3 regions of the Klebsiella sp. GFKo11 genome follow, and region 1 is predicted to be linked to each of the others. Evidence: predicted binding sites of a transcription regulator. Region 1 holds the regulator's gene; each other region holds the start of a gene.
What was found. The regulator CRP, encoded in region 1, controls carbon source genes, mostly activating them, when cyclic AMP is high. The targets are predictions, from matches to a motif close to ATGTGANNNNNNTCACAT.
Positions count from the first base shown of each region.

Region 2: idnO (gluconate 5-dehydrogenase) is a predicted target of CRP. The motif match lies at 1,601-1,618, and genes of this name have one in related genera.
Region 3: bhsA (multiple stress resistance protein BhsA) is a predicted target of CRP. The motif match lies at 2,457-2,474, and genes of this name have one in related genera.

Region 1 covers NZ_CM151369.1:523,505-527,523, reverse strand. Annotated here, with positions in the region: gene AC07P6_RS02395 (YheU family protein) at 1-21, shown strand, start outside; gene AC07P6_RS02390 (phosphoribulokinase) at 58-927, shown strand; gene AC07P6_RS02385 (OsmC family protein) at 983-1,387, opposite strand; gene crp (cAMP-activated global transcriptional regulator CRP) at 1,692-2,324, shown strand; gene AC07P6_RS02375 (YccS/YhfK family putative transporter) at 2,376-4,019, shown strand, end outside.
Region 2 covers NZ_CM151369.1:5,309,930-5,313,948, forward strand. Annotated here, with positions in the region: gene AC07P6_RS25485 (2-hydroxyacid dehydrogenase) at 1-244, opposite strand, end outside; gene AC07P6_RS25490 (LacI family DNA-binding transcriptional regulator) at 455-1,447, opposite strand; gene idnO (gluconate 5-dehydrogenase) at 1,860-2,624, shown strand; gene AC07P6_RS25500 (gluconokinase) at 2,639-3,169, shown strand; gene AC07P6_RS25505 (NanQ anomerase/TabA/YiaL family protein) at 3,166-3,633, shown strand; gene AC07P6_RS25510 (YgdI/YgdR family lipoprotein) at 3,678-3,911, opposite strand; gene AC07P6_RS25515 (ROK family protein) at 4,015-4,019, opposite strand, start outside.
Region 3 covers NZ_CM151369.1:3,882,125-3,886,143, forward strand. Annotated here, with positions in the region: gene mfd (transcription-repair coupling factor) at 1-841, shown strand, start outside; gene ldtC (L,D-transpeptidase LdtC) at 1,007-1,966, shown strand; gene bhsA (multiple stress resistance protein BhsA) at 2,124-2,381, opposite strand; gene AC07P6_RS18950 (TetR/AcrR family transcriptional regulator) at 2,631-3,266, shown strand; gene AC07P6_RS18955 (TonB-dependent siderophore receptor) at 3,499-4,019, shown strand, end outside.

The sequences.
Region 1 (4,019 bases):
CGCAAGCAGTTTCACGGCTAAGGCGGCATCACACTATCGTTTACCCTGGGAGTTGTTATGTCTGCCAAACATCCGGTGATTGCCGTCACGGGCTCTAGCGGCGCGGGAACCACGACCACCAGCCTTGCCTTTCGCAAAATCTTCGCCCAGCTAAATCTCCACGCCGCCGAAGTGGAAGGCGATAGCTTTCACCGCTACACCCGCCCGGAAATGGACATGGCGATCCGCAAAGCGCGAGATCAGGGCAAACACATCAGCTACTTCGGTCCCGAGGCTAACGATTTCGGCCTGCTGGAGCAGACTTTCAGAGAATACGGGCTGAACGGTACAGGTCAGTCACGCAAGTATTTACACACCTATGATGAAGCCGTGCCGTGGAATCAGGTTCCTGGCACCTTCACTCCCTGGCAGTCGCTGCCTGAACCCACTGACGTGCTGTTTTATGAAGGCCTGCACGGCGGAGTTGTCACGCCCCAGCACAACGTCGCTGACCATGTTGATCTGTTGGTTGGGGTTGTGCCGATCGTTAACCTGGAGTGGATCCAGAAGCTTATCCGCGATACCAGCGAACGCGGCCACTCTCGTGAAGCGGTGATGGATTCCGTCGTTCGCTCGATGGAAGATTACATCAACTTCATCACCCCGCAGTTTTCACGCACTCACCTCAACTTCCAGCGCGTACCTACGGTGGATACGTCCAATCCATTTGCAGCCAAAGCAATCCCATCGCTTGATGAAAGCTTTGTCGTTATCCATTTCCGCAACTTACAGAATATCGATTTCCCCTGGCTACTGGCGATGCTTCAGGGCTCGTTTATCTCGCATATGAACACGCTAGTGGTGCCGGGAGGGAAAATGGGGCTGGCCATGGAGCTCATCATGGCGCCATTGGTCGAGCGGCTAATGGAAGGCAGGAAAATCAATTAACAAAAAACCCCGGTAGCGCAGCGCATGCCGGGGCGACGAGTTCGCGCCGTTCGGCTTATCCCTCGATCACTTCATAAGAGTGAGTTATGTTTACCGCTTTCTCCAGCATCAGCGCCACCGAGCAATATTTTTCCGCCGATAGGTCAACTGCGCGAGAAACGGCAGCATCTTTCAGCTCTTTACCGGTCACGATAAAATGCAGATTGATATGGGTAAACAGACGCGGTGCTTCCTCGCGACGCTCAGAAGTCAGCTTAACTTCGCAGTTAGTGACGTTATGGCGTCCCTTCTGCAGGATAGAAACCACGTCAATTGCGCTACATCCGCCCGCCGCCATCAACACCATTTCCATCGGGCTAGGCGCTTTATCCCCGGAATTACCGTCCATCAGAATCTGGTGACCAGAAGCCGACTCACCAATGAAGGTTAACCCTTCAACCCATTTCACTCGCGCTTGCATAAATTTAACTCCAGGGCTGTAATTTTCCTGACAGATTACGCGCACATAACAATTCTCGCAACGGAAGGCGACCTAGGTCATGCTGAAGCGAGACACCAGGAGACACGCGGCGAAAGCTATGCTAAAACAATCGGGATGCTACAGTAATACATTGATGCACTGCATGTATGCTGAGGAGTTCACATTACAGGCTGCAGGAAATTTTCAGCCAGATTCCCAGGTATAGGGATTTAATACGATTGCATGCCCGGATGCCGTGTAGTGTCGGCATCTGGAGATAGCTTATAACAGAGGATAACCGCGCATGGTGCTTGGCAAACCGCAAACAGACCCTACCCTTGAATGGTTCTTGTCTCATTGCCACATTCATAAGTACCCCTCAAAGAGCACGCTGATCCACCAGGGTGAGAAAGCAGAAACGTTGTACTACATCGTTAAAGGCTCCGTGGCTGTACTCATCAAGGATGAAGAAGGTAAAGAGATGATCCTCTCTTACCTCAACCAGGGCGATTTCATCGGTGAATTAGGCCTGTTTGAAGAAGGTCAGGAACGTAGTGCATGGGTACGTGCGAAAACCGCATGTGAAGTGGCCGAAATCTCCTACAAAAAATTCCGTCAGTTGATCCAGGTTAACCCGGACATCCTGATGCGTCTCTCTTCGCAAATGGCACGTCGCCTGCAGGTTACGTCAGAGAAAGTCGGTAACCTCGCCTTCCTCGACGTGACGGGTCGTATCGCCCAGACGTTGCTGAACCTGGCAAAACAGCCTGATGCGATGACCCACCCGGACGGTATGCAAATTAAAATTACCCGTCAGGAAATCGGTCAGATCGTTGGATGCTCCCGCGAAACCGTTGGCCGTATCCTGAAAATGCTGGAAGATCAAAACCTGATCTCCGCGCACGGTAAAACTATCGTCGTCTACGGTACCCGTTAAGTCGGCAAAACGGCGTATTGCTATGCAATACGCCGTTTTTGTTTCCCCCTCATGTGGCGCAGGCTGATTTACCACCCGGAAGTCAACTACGCACTGCGGCAAACGCTGGTGTTGTGTCTGCCGGTCGCAATCGGACTTCTTCTCGGACATTTACAGCAGGGCTTACTGTTTTCCCTGGTACCAGCCTGTTGCAACATTGCCGGTCTGGACACACCACATAAGCGCTTCTTTAAACGCCTGATTATTGGCGGCTGCCTGTTTGCTGGCTGTAGCCTGATTGTCCAGCTCCTGCTGCAACGCGAGATCCCTCTACCACTGATTCTCACTGGTCTGGCGCTAATCCTTGGGGTGACTGCCGAAATCAGTTCACTGCACGCGCGACTACTGCCTGCTTCACTTATTGCCGCCATTTTTACCCTCAGCCTTGCGGGTAACATGCCGGTGTGGGAGCCACTGCTAATCTACGCGCTCGGCACCTTATGGTATGGCGTCTTTAACTGGTTCTGGTTTTGGCTATGGCGCGAACAACCGCTGCGCGAGTCACTGAGCCTGCTCTACCGCGAACTGGCTAACTATTGCGAGGCCAAATACAGCCTGCTGACCCAGCATACGGACCCGGCCACCTCGCTGCCGCCGCTACTTAACCGCCAGCAGAAAGTGGTTGATCTGATTACCCAGTGTTACCAGCAGATGCATATGCTGGCGGCCAATCAACGCAACGACCACAAACGTCTGTTGCGCGCTTTTCAGGTGGGGTTGGATTTACAGGAACATATCTCCGTTAGCCTGCATCAGCCGGAAGAAGTGCAGAAACTGGTGGAACGCAGTCACGCAGAAGCAGTGATTCGCTGGAATGCGCAAACCGTTGCCGCCCGCCTGCGTGAGTTGGCGGACGATCTTCTCTACCATCGTTACCCACAGCGCTTTCAGATGGATAAACAGATCGGCGCGCTGGAAAAAATTGCCTGGCAACATCCGGATAACCCGGTCGGCCAGTTCTGCGCCTGGCACTTCAGCCGTATCGCCCGGGTTTTGCGTACCCAGCGTCCTCTGTACACGCGCAACTTGATGGCGGATAAAACTCGACGTTTACCCCTGCTGCCAGCGCTAAAAAGCTACCTGTCGTTTAAATCTCCGGCGTTACGCAACGCCGCGCGCATCAGCGTAATGCTGAGCGCCGCCAGCCTGATGGGCAGCGCACTGCATCTGCCGAAACCCTACTGGATCCTGATGACTGTGCTGTTCGTGACGCAAAACGGCTACGGCGCGACGCGGGTGCGCATTGTTCACCGGGCGGCTGGAACGATTGCCGGACTGGTGATCGCCGGACTGACGCTACACTTCCACGTGCCTGAAGGCTATACGCTGACCGCCATGCTCTTCATCACGCTGCTAAGCTACCTGATTATTCGTAAGAACTACGGCTGGGCAATGGTTGGTTTTACCGTCACGGCGGTTTATACCCTGCAATTACTCACGCTAAACGGTGAGCAGTTTATCATCGCCAGATTAATCGACACGCTTATTGGCTGTCTGATCGCTTTTGGTGGGATGGTTTGGCTATGGCCGCAGTGGCAAAGCGGTCTGCTACGCAAAAATGCCCACGACGCGCTGGAAGCCGATCAGGAAGCGATCCGGCTCATTCTTAGCGACGATCATCAGGCTCCGGCGCTGGCCTATCAGCGAATGCGCGTT
Region 2 (4,019 bases), 1.6 Mb from region 1:
CAGTACCCACGCCGAAGATAGCAATCAACCCAACATGCGGCAGCAGCTCCAGAACGCTGTTCTGTACGCCAACATCGCCTCGGGTCACTACAGCGGCAATGTTTTCCCCCTGCTCGCGCAGAAAAGCGATCGGGTCTTCCTGCTCATACAGGCGATACAGCGGAAACTCTGCAGCCAGTTGCGCCTGCAGAGCGTCAATAACGGGGGCCACTAAAAGGACGGCGCGGGTAATAGCATTATTCATCAGATCACCTGTTTGATAGTTCAGTACAACGGTAGTCACTATCAAACGGGTTTTTTGTGTGGTTTTTTGCGATCTGCGTCACGCTGAATCGTGTTAAAAATAGCTGTTACGCTCTCCGTGATCGCTAAGACAAAACTGGCTTGCGGCGGGCGTACGGTGGACGATGCGTTAACCTTCTGCTAACACCGAGCCATCGCCGTTCAGGCAGGGTTAAATGGTTTCGCCCATCGACAGCCGATAATGCAGATCGACTTTTTCGATAGTGGGCAGCCCTTTGATTTTCTTGATTAAGATCTCTGTTGCCACTTTGCCCATCTCAAAGCGCGGGGTCAGCACGCTGGCGAGGCGCGGAGAGATTATCTGCCCTATCTCCAGGCCATGAAAACCAGCAATTGCCAGCTCCTGCGGCACATTGATACCGCAAGCGAGGCATTCCTGTAACACGCCAACTGCCAGATCGTCATTGGTGCACAAAATCGCGTCCATATCGGCATACATCTGCCGCGCCAGGGTCATCATTCCGGTGCCTATCGACACCGACGATACCTTATTCGGCGCGATACGCCCTTGCGGCAATCCGGCATTCACCATCGCCTGACAGTAACCGGCATAGCGCTGCTCATCACGCACGTCGGACATCGAACCAAAGTAGATAACCCGCCGCTTACCGCTCGCCAGCAGCATGTTGGTCATATCAAACCCGGCTTTAAAATTATCGAAGCCGACATTGATGCGCCCGACGTTGTCCGTCAGCCCCATCACTTCAGCCACGGGAATTTTCGCCGCATTGAGATATTTGTCAGCCCGCAAAGTATGCGCCGACTCGGTTAACAGCAGACCCTTGACGTTAAAGGCCAGCACGGCGGCGATCTGCTCCTCTTCGCGCTGGCGGTCGTAATCGTAGTTCACCACCAGCGTCTGGTAGCCGTGCGCGGTGGTGACCGACTCAATTCCAGCCAGCAGATCGGCAAAAATTTGATTATGAAAGGAGGGAATAAGCACGCCAATGCGCGGGACGACAACGCTGATCATCGCCGGATTATCGGGGTCCGGCTCATAGCCAATTTCGGCAATCACGCTGGCAATACGCTCCGCCGTTTCAGGCTTCACTTTATCCGGGGTACGTAAATAGCGGCTGACGGTCATCTTGGTTACGCCCGCCAGCGCTGCAATATCATTGAGCGTAATGCGTTGTGCTTTCATCTATCGGCCCGTCAAATACATCCACTGCATCAGGCCATTATGCCTGTCGTGGGTTAAAAAGAGAATCTTACCACTGACGAGTTAACCCGTTGAGCGATGGTAATTTCCGCCCCGCCTCACGTTTAGCGTAACCCCTTTTAGTAACATGGTTTTGAGTGATCTGCATCACAGTTTTACCCGTCGAAAATCCGTGAGATAGAGCACAGGTCATTCCGCTTTCGTTATTCAGGAAATCAGAATCACCGGGCACAACATTATTTATACCCTAAATAATTCGAGTTGCAGGAAGGCGGCAAGGGAGTGAATCCCGATGAGCTTACTCAGGTAAGTGATTCGGGTGAACGAGCGCAGTCAACACACCTGCAACTTGAAGTATGACGGGATATATTCAGCCGTTAATCAGGATATCAAAATGAAAGACCTTTTCAGCTTACAAGGCAAACGCATTTTAATTACTGGCGCAGGACAGGGAATTGGATTTGTCATGGCGCAGGGCCTTGCGCAATATGGTGCAGAAATTATTGTTAATGATATTTCGGCCTCGCGCGCTGATGATGCGGTCATGAAATTACGTGATGTGGGCGCGACTGCCCATGCGGCAGTATTTAATGTTACCGATGCTGATGCCGTTGAAAATGCCATTAATCAAATCGAAAATGAAATTGGCCCTATCGACGTATTATTTAATAATGCCGGAATTCAGCGCCGCCACCCGTTTACCGAATTTCCGGTACAGGAATGGAACGACGTTATTTCGGTCAACCAAACCGCCGTATTTCTCGTTTCCCAGGCCGTCGCCAAACGCATGATTGACCGCCAGCAGGGAAAAATCGTCAATATCTGCTCAATGCAGAGCGAACTCGGGCGCGACACGATAACCCCATACGCTGCGGCGAAAGGCGCAGTAAAAATGCTGACCCGTGGGATGTGCGTCGAGCTGGCGCGCTATAACATCCAGGTCAACGGTATTGCGCCAGGCTACTTTAAAACCGACATGACCCAGGCGCTGGTTGACGATAAAGCCTTTACCGACTGGCTGTGCAAACGCACACCTGCCGCTCGCTGGGGTGACCCGCAGGAGCTGGTCGGCGCAGCAGTATTTTTATCATCCAACGCCTCGAATTTCGTTAATGGCCATCTGCTGTTCGTCGACGGCGGAATGCTGGTCGCCGTCTGAACAAGGAGTTCACCATGGCAGGACAATGCATTATTTTGATGGGTGTATCCGGCACCGGCAAGACCACCGTCGGCCAGGCCTTAGCCCAGGCGCTTGGCGCGAAATTTATCGATGGCGACGATCTGCATCCTCGCAAAAATATCGTCAAAATGGCCGCCAGCCAGCCGCTTGATGATGACGATCGCCAGCCGTGGCTGGAGCGTATTGGCGATGTTATTTTCAGTCTCGGGCAGAAGAACGAGTCCGGCGTGCTGGTGTGTTCGGCGCTGAAAAAGCGCTACCGCGACCAGCTGCGGAAGGGGAATCCCCATTTACGCTTCCTGTGGCTGACCGGTGACTACGACTGCATTTTGCAGCGTATGCAGGCGCGCAAAGGCCACTTTATGCCTGAAGCCCTGCTGCGCAGCCAGTTCGCCGCGCTGGAAACGCCAGACGCCAGCGAAAGCGACATTTTAGCCGTCGATATCGCCCCCGATGTCGCGAGCATTGTGGCGCACTCCATCACGCTACTCAACCATCATCAACGACAGGAGATACCGGCATGATTATTGATACCTTAACCGCCGCCGCCCAAAATAGCTTTTACCCGCCGGTTATCCGCAAAGCGCTGCAGGCGGTTTTGCAACAGGAGCCGCACGCCCTGCCGCCGGGGAAATATACCGTTGATGGCGATAATTTATTTTTTACCGTCGTTGAAGGCAGCACTAAACCACTGGCGGAACAGCGCCCGGAATATCATCGTCAGTACATAGATATTCATATTGTGCTGAGAGGTGAGGAGGTTATCGGTGCCGGTAACAAGGGTCTGGAGATCGTTGACGATGGGCCGTTTAATACCGCGCATGATATTGGCTTTTGCCAGGCAATCAGCAGCGAAACGCTGATTCACCTACATCCTGAAGAGCTGGCAATCCTGTTCCCAGGCGAACTACACCGGCCCATGGCCGCGATGGATGCAGGCGCGGCATTGCGCAAAATTATCGTCAAAATTGACTACGCCTTACTTTAAATCAACCGGCCCCGCCGCACTCCTCGCGGGGCCACGGATAACGCTTAGTTATCCAGTTTGTCCATCGATTTCACCTGATCGCGATTGATCTGCTCGGTGCGGCCGGTTTCAGCATTTTTATAGGACACCAGCCCGGTATCATCATCTACCTGCGGTTTGCCATCGGTCACAATCGTTCTGCCATCGGTGGTTTTTAGCGACTGGTTTGTTGAACACCCGGCGATGGTAAACAGTGCAGCGGCGGTAAAAATTGCCGCAGTGAGTGGTTTGAATTGCATCGTGTTTCTCTCCCGTTATTCAGTCAAATTAATTATCACCCTAACCACTTTAGGCTAGCTGACTGAACAGGGAGAGAAAACCAGAACTCTCCGAAGTGGCGTTTTAGC
Region 3 (4,019 bases), 3.1 Mb from region 1:
CATCATCGAAACCGGGATCGACATTCCCACCGCCAACACCATTATTATCGAGCGCGCCGACCACTTCGGTCTGGCGCAGCTGCACCAGCTGCGCGGTCGTGTTGGTCGTTCGCACCATCAGGCCTATGCCTGGCTGCTGACGCCGCATCCGAAAGCGATGACTACCGATGCGCAAAAACGCCTTGAGGCTATCGCGTCGCTTGAAGATCTCGGCGCCGGGTTCGCGCTGGCGACCCATGACCTCGAAATTCGCGGCGCGGGTGAACTACTGGGCGAAGATCAGAGCGGTTCGATGGAAACCATCGGCTTCTCGCTGTATATGGAGCTGCTGGAAAACGCCGTCGATGCGCTGAAAGCCGGGCGCGAACCCTCTCTGGAAGATCTCACCAGCCAGCAGACGGAAGTTGAGCTGCGGATGCCGTCACTGCTGCCGGACGACTTTATCCCGGACGTGAATACTCGCCTGTCGTTCTACAAGCGCATTGCCAGCGCGAAAAATGAAAACGAGCTGGAGGAGATCAAGGTTGAGCTTATCGATCGCTTCGGCCAACTGCCGGATCCGGCAAGAAACCTGCTCGATATCGCCCGTTTACGCCAGCAGGCGCAGAAGCTAGGGATCCGCAAACTGGAGAGCAACGAAAAAGGCGGTACCGTTGAGTTTAACGAGAAGAATCACGTTAACCCCATGTGGCTAATTGGTTTATTGCAGAAACAGCCTCAGCACTATCGACTTGATGGCCCGACGCGGCTGAAGTTTATGCAGGACCTTGCCGAGCGTAAAACACGGATGGACTGGGTGCGTCAGTTTATGCGTCAACTGGAAGAAAACACCACCGCTTAGCGGTATTCGGGATACGGCCTGGACGCCGTATCCCGGCCCTCCAACATGCTCTGCAAAATTTACAAACATTTTGCAATCCCCCTGCACTTCCCAACACTCGCTACGCCATAATGCGCAAGACTTTACGTATAAAAATAACCACTTACATTATATGGAATTAGCGTGATGAAAAGCTTTTCGCGTATTTCAATTTGGTTGGGGATGATTGCCATCGCCGCCGCGCTGGCGCTACCCGCCCGCGCCAATACCTGGCCGCTGCCGCCTCCGGGCAGCCGGCTGGTTGGGCAAAATCAGTTTCACGTCGTCGAAAATAACGGCGGTTCCCTGGAGGCCATTGCCAAAAAGTACAATGTCGGTTTTCTGGCGCTGCTACAAGCGAACCCTGGCGTTGATCCTTACGTTCCGCGAGCGGGCAGCGTGCTGACAATTCCGCTACAAACCCTGTTACCTGAAGCGCCGCGCGAAGGGTTAGTCCTTAACCTTGCCGAGCTGCGCCTCTACTACTATCCGCCGGGTAAAAGCGAGGTCACCGTCTATCCTATCGGCATTGGTCAGTTGGGCGGCGATACCATTACGCCAACGATGGTCACTACCGTTTCCGACAAGCGCGCAAACCCGACCTGGACGCCGACGGCCAATATTCGCGCCCGCTATAAAGCAATGGGCATTGACCTGCCCGCCGTCATGCCTGCCGGGCCAGATAACCCGATGGGCCACCACGCCATTCGTCTGGCAGCCTACGGCGGCGTCTATCTGCTTCATGGCACTAACGCTGATTTCGGCATCGGTATGCGCGTCAGCTCCGGCTGCATCCGCCTGCGTGATGACGATATCAAAACGTTGTATAGCAAGATAACGTCGGGCACTAAGGTCACCATTATCAATACGCCGATTAAAGCCTCTGTCGAGCCGAACGGTACCCGTCTGGTTGAAATTCACCAGCCGCTGTCCAAACACATTGATGACGATCCGCAGACGCTGCCTATTACGCTTAACGACAGCATGCAGGCCTTTAAGCAGACCCAGTTAACCGATGAGGATGTTATGGAGCGCGCAATGACGCTGCGTTCAGGTATGCCGGTTGACGTGACGCGTCACCATGGTGGCAGCACGCAGTCGCTATAGCCTCCTGAAAACAGATATAAAAAAACCGCCTGACACAAACGTGCTGGCGGTTTTTTTGTAGCAATAATCAAACAGGGTACAACATATTTCTTGCTAACGCGGGCTGCTGAAGGGGTCAGGTCCGCGTTTTGTCAGTGGCATGACAGGGTACAAAAAATTATTTGTAGATAACCGCAGTCCCGTGAAGGGTGTTAGGACCGGTTACCGAAGTAATACGATAAGAGCTTGCGCCCATTTCTTCAGCCTTTTGCGCCAACTGATCTTCCAGAGAACCCAGGTTGGTCCCGGCGGAAGCGGAAACGGTGCCAATTTTATGCTGGCCTGCCGGAGTTGACTGAACTTCAACAGCGGCAAAGCTTGCGAAAGAGAGCGAGCTAAGAACAGCGGCGATGGCCAATGTTTTAACGTTTTTCATGATTATTATACCTATGCAGATGAATGTTTTTGTAGGGTCGAACGAATTAACTTAACGATCGATAGGCAAATAATAATGTGATCCACATCACACGTCAAACCATTTTTATAACGACCGTTTAACTATTTATAAAAAACTTAAAATTCATACATATATGAATTATTTATTTTTAGAGCAACATCACTGGCAGCCCACGACGTTTATTTTTATAATGCCCTTTCAACAAACCAACACAGGTACAACGGCACCATGACAACTGACGTTCAAGGTTGCGTAAAAAAAAGCCGTGGCCGACCTAAAGTGTTCGACAGGGACGCGGCGCTGGATAAGGCCATGACACTCTTCTGGCAGCACGGCTATGAAGCCACCTCTCTTGCCGATCTGGTGGAGGCGACGGGCGCAAAAGCGCCAACGCTCTATGCAGAATTCGTGAATAAAGAGGGGTTATTTCGCGCAGTGCTGGATCGCTACATCTCTCGCTTTGCCGCCAAACACGAAGCATTGCTGTTTGATGAGGGCAAAACCGTCGATCAGGCATTGCGCGATTACTTCACCGCTGTCGCCACCTGCTTTACCAGCAAAGAAACGCCCGCAGGCTGCTTTATGGTCAACGCCTCTGCAGCGCTGGCGGCCTCGTCTACCGATATCGCCAATACGCTTAAATCGCGGCATGCCATGCAGGAACAGGCATTGACGCAATTTCTACAGCAGCGGCAGCTGCGCGGCGAACTTCCGTCTGACGGCGACGTGAGCCAATTGGCGCAGTTCTTAAGCTGCGTATTGCAGGGCATGTCAATCAGCGCCCGCGAAGGTGCAGATTTCACTAAAATCATGCAAATTGCCGAGACCATGATGCGTCTTTGGCCGCAGGTTCTTCAGCACTAAACCTCTCTTTGACCGATGGCTCCTCCGTCGGTCACCCCCCCTGCTTACCCACACATTAAGTAATGATTTCAATAGGTTATTTGCACATTCCACGTAAATGATATTGATAACAATAATCAATACGGGCAAACTTCAGCCTTAAACATTTCTGTTTATTTCACCTTGTAACAACCGGTGCGCCCGTACCGGAAAACTAAAACAACGATATCGTAAACTCATAAAAGGAATGAGCATGAAAACGCGTCTCTGGGTGCTTAACCCACTGCTGCTGGCAACCGCCCTCCCCGCCTGGGCCGCTGATGACAACATGATCGTCAGCGCCAACCGTACACACCGTACCGTCGCTGAAATGGCCCAGACCACCTGGGTTATCGAAGGCCAGGAAATTGAACAACAGGTTCAGGGCGGTAAAGAGTTCAAAGATGTCCTGGCGCAGCTGATCCCCGGCATCGACGTCAGCAGCCAGGGACGTACTAACTACGGCATGAATATGCGCGGTCGCGCGATCGTGGTGCTGATTGACGGCGTTCGCCTTAACTCTTCCCGTACCGACAGCCGTCAGCTCGACTCTATCGATCCTTTCAACATTGAGCACATCGAGGTGATCTCCGGGGCAACATCGCTGTACGGCGGCGGCAGTACCGGCGGTCTTATCAATATCGTCACCAAAAAGGGCCAACAGGAGCGCCAGGTCGATCTGGAGCTGGGCGGCAAAACCGGCTTTGCTAATAGCAACGATCATGATGAGCGCGT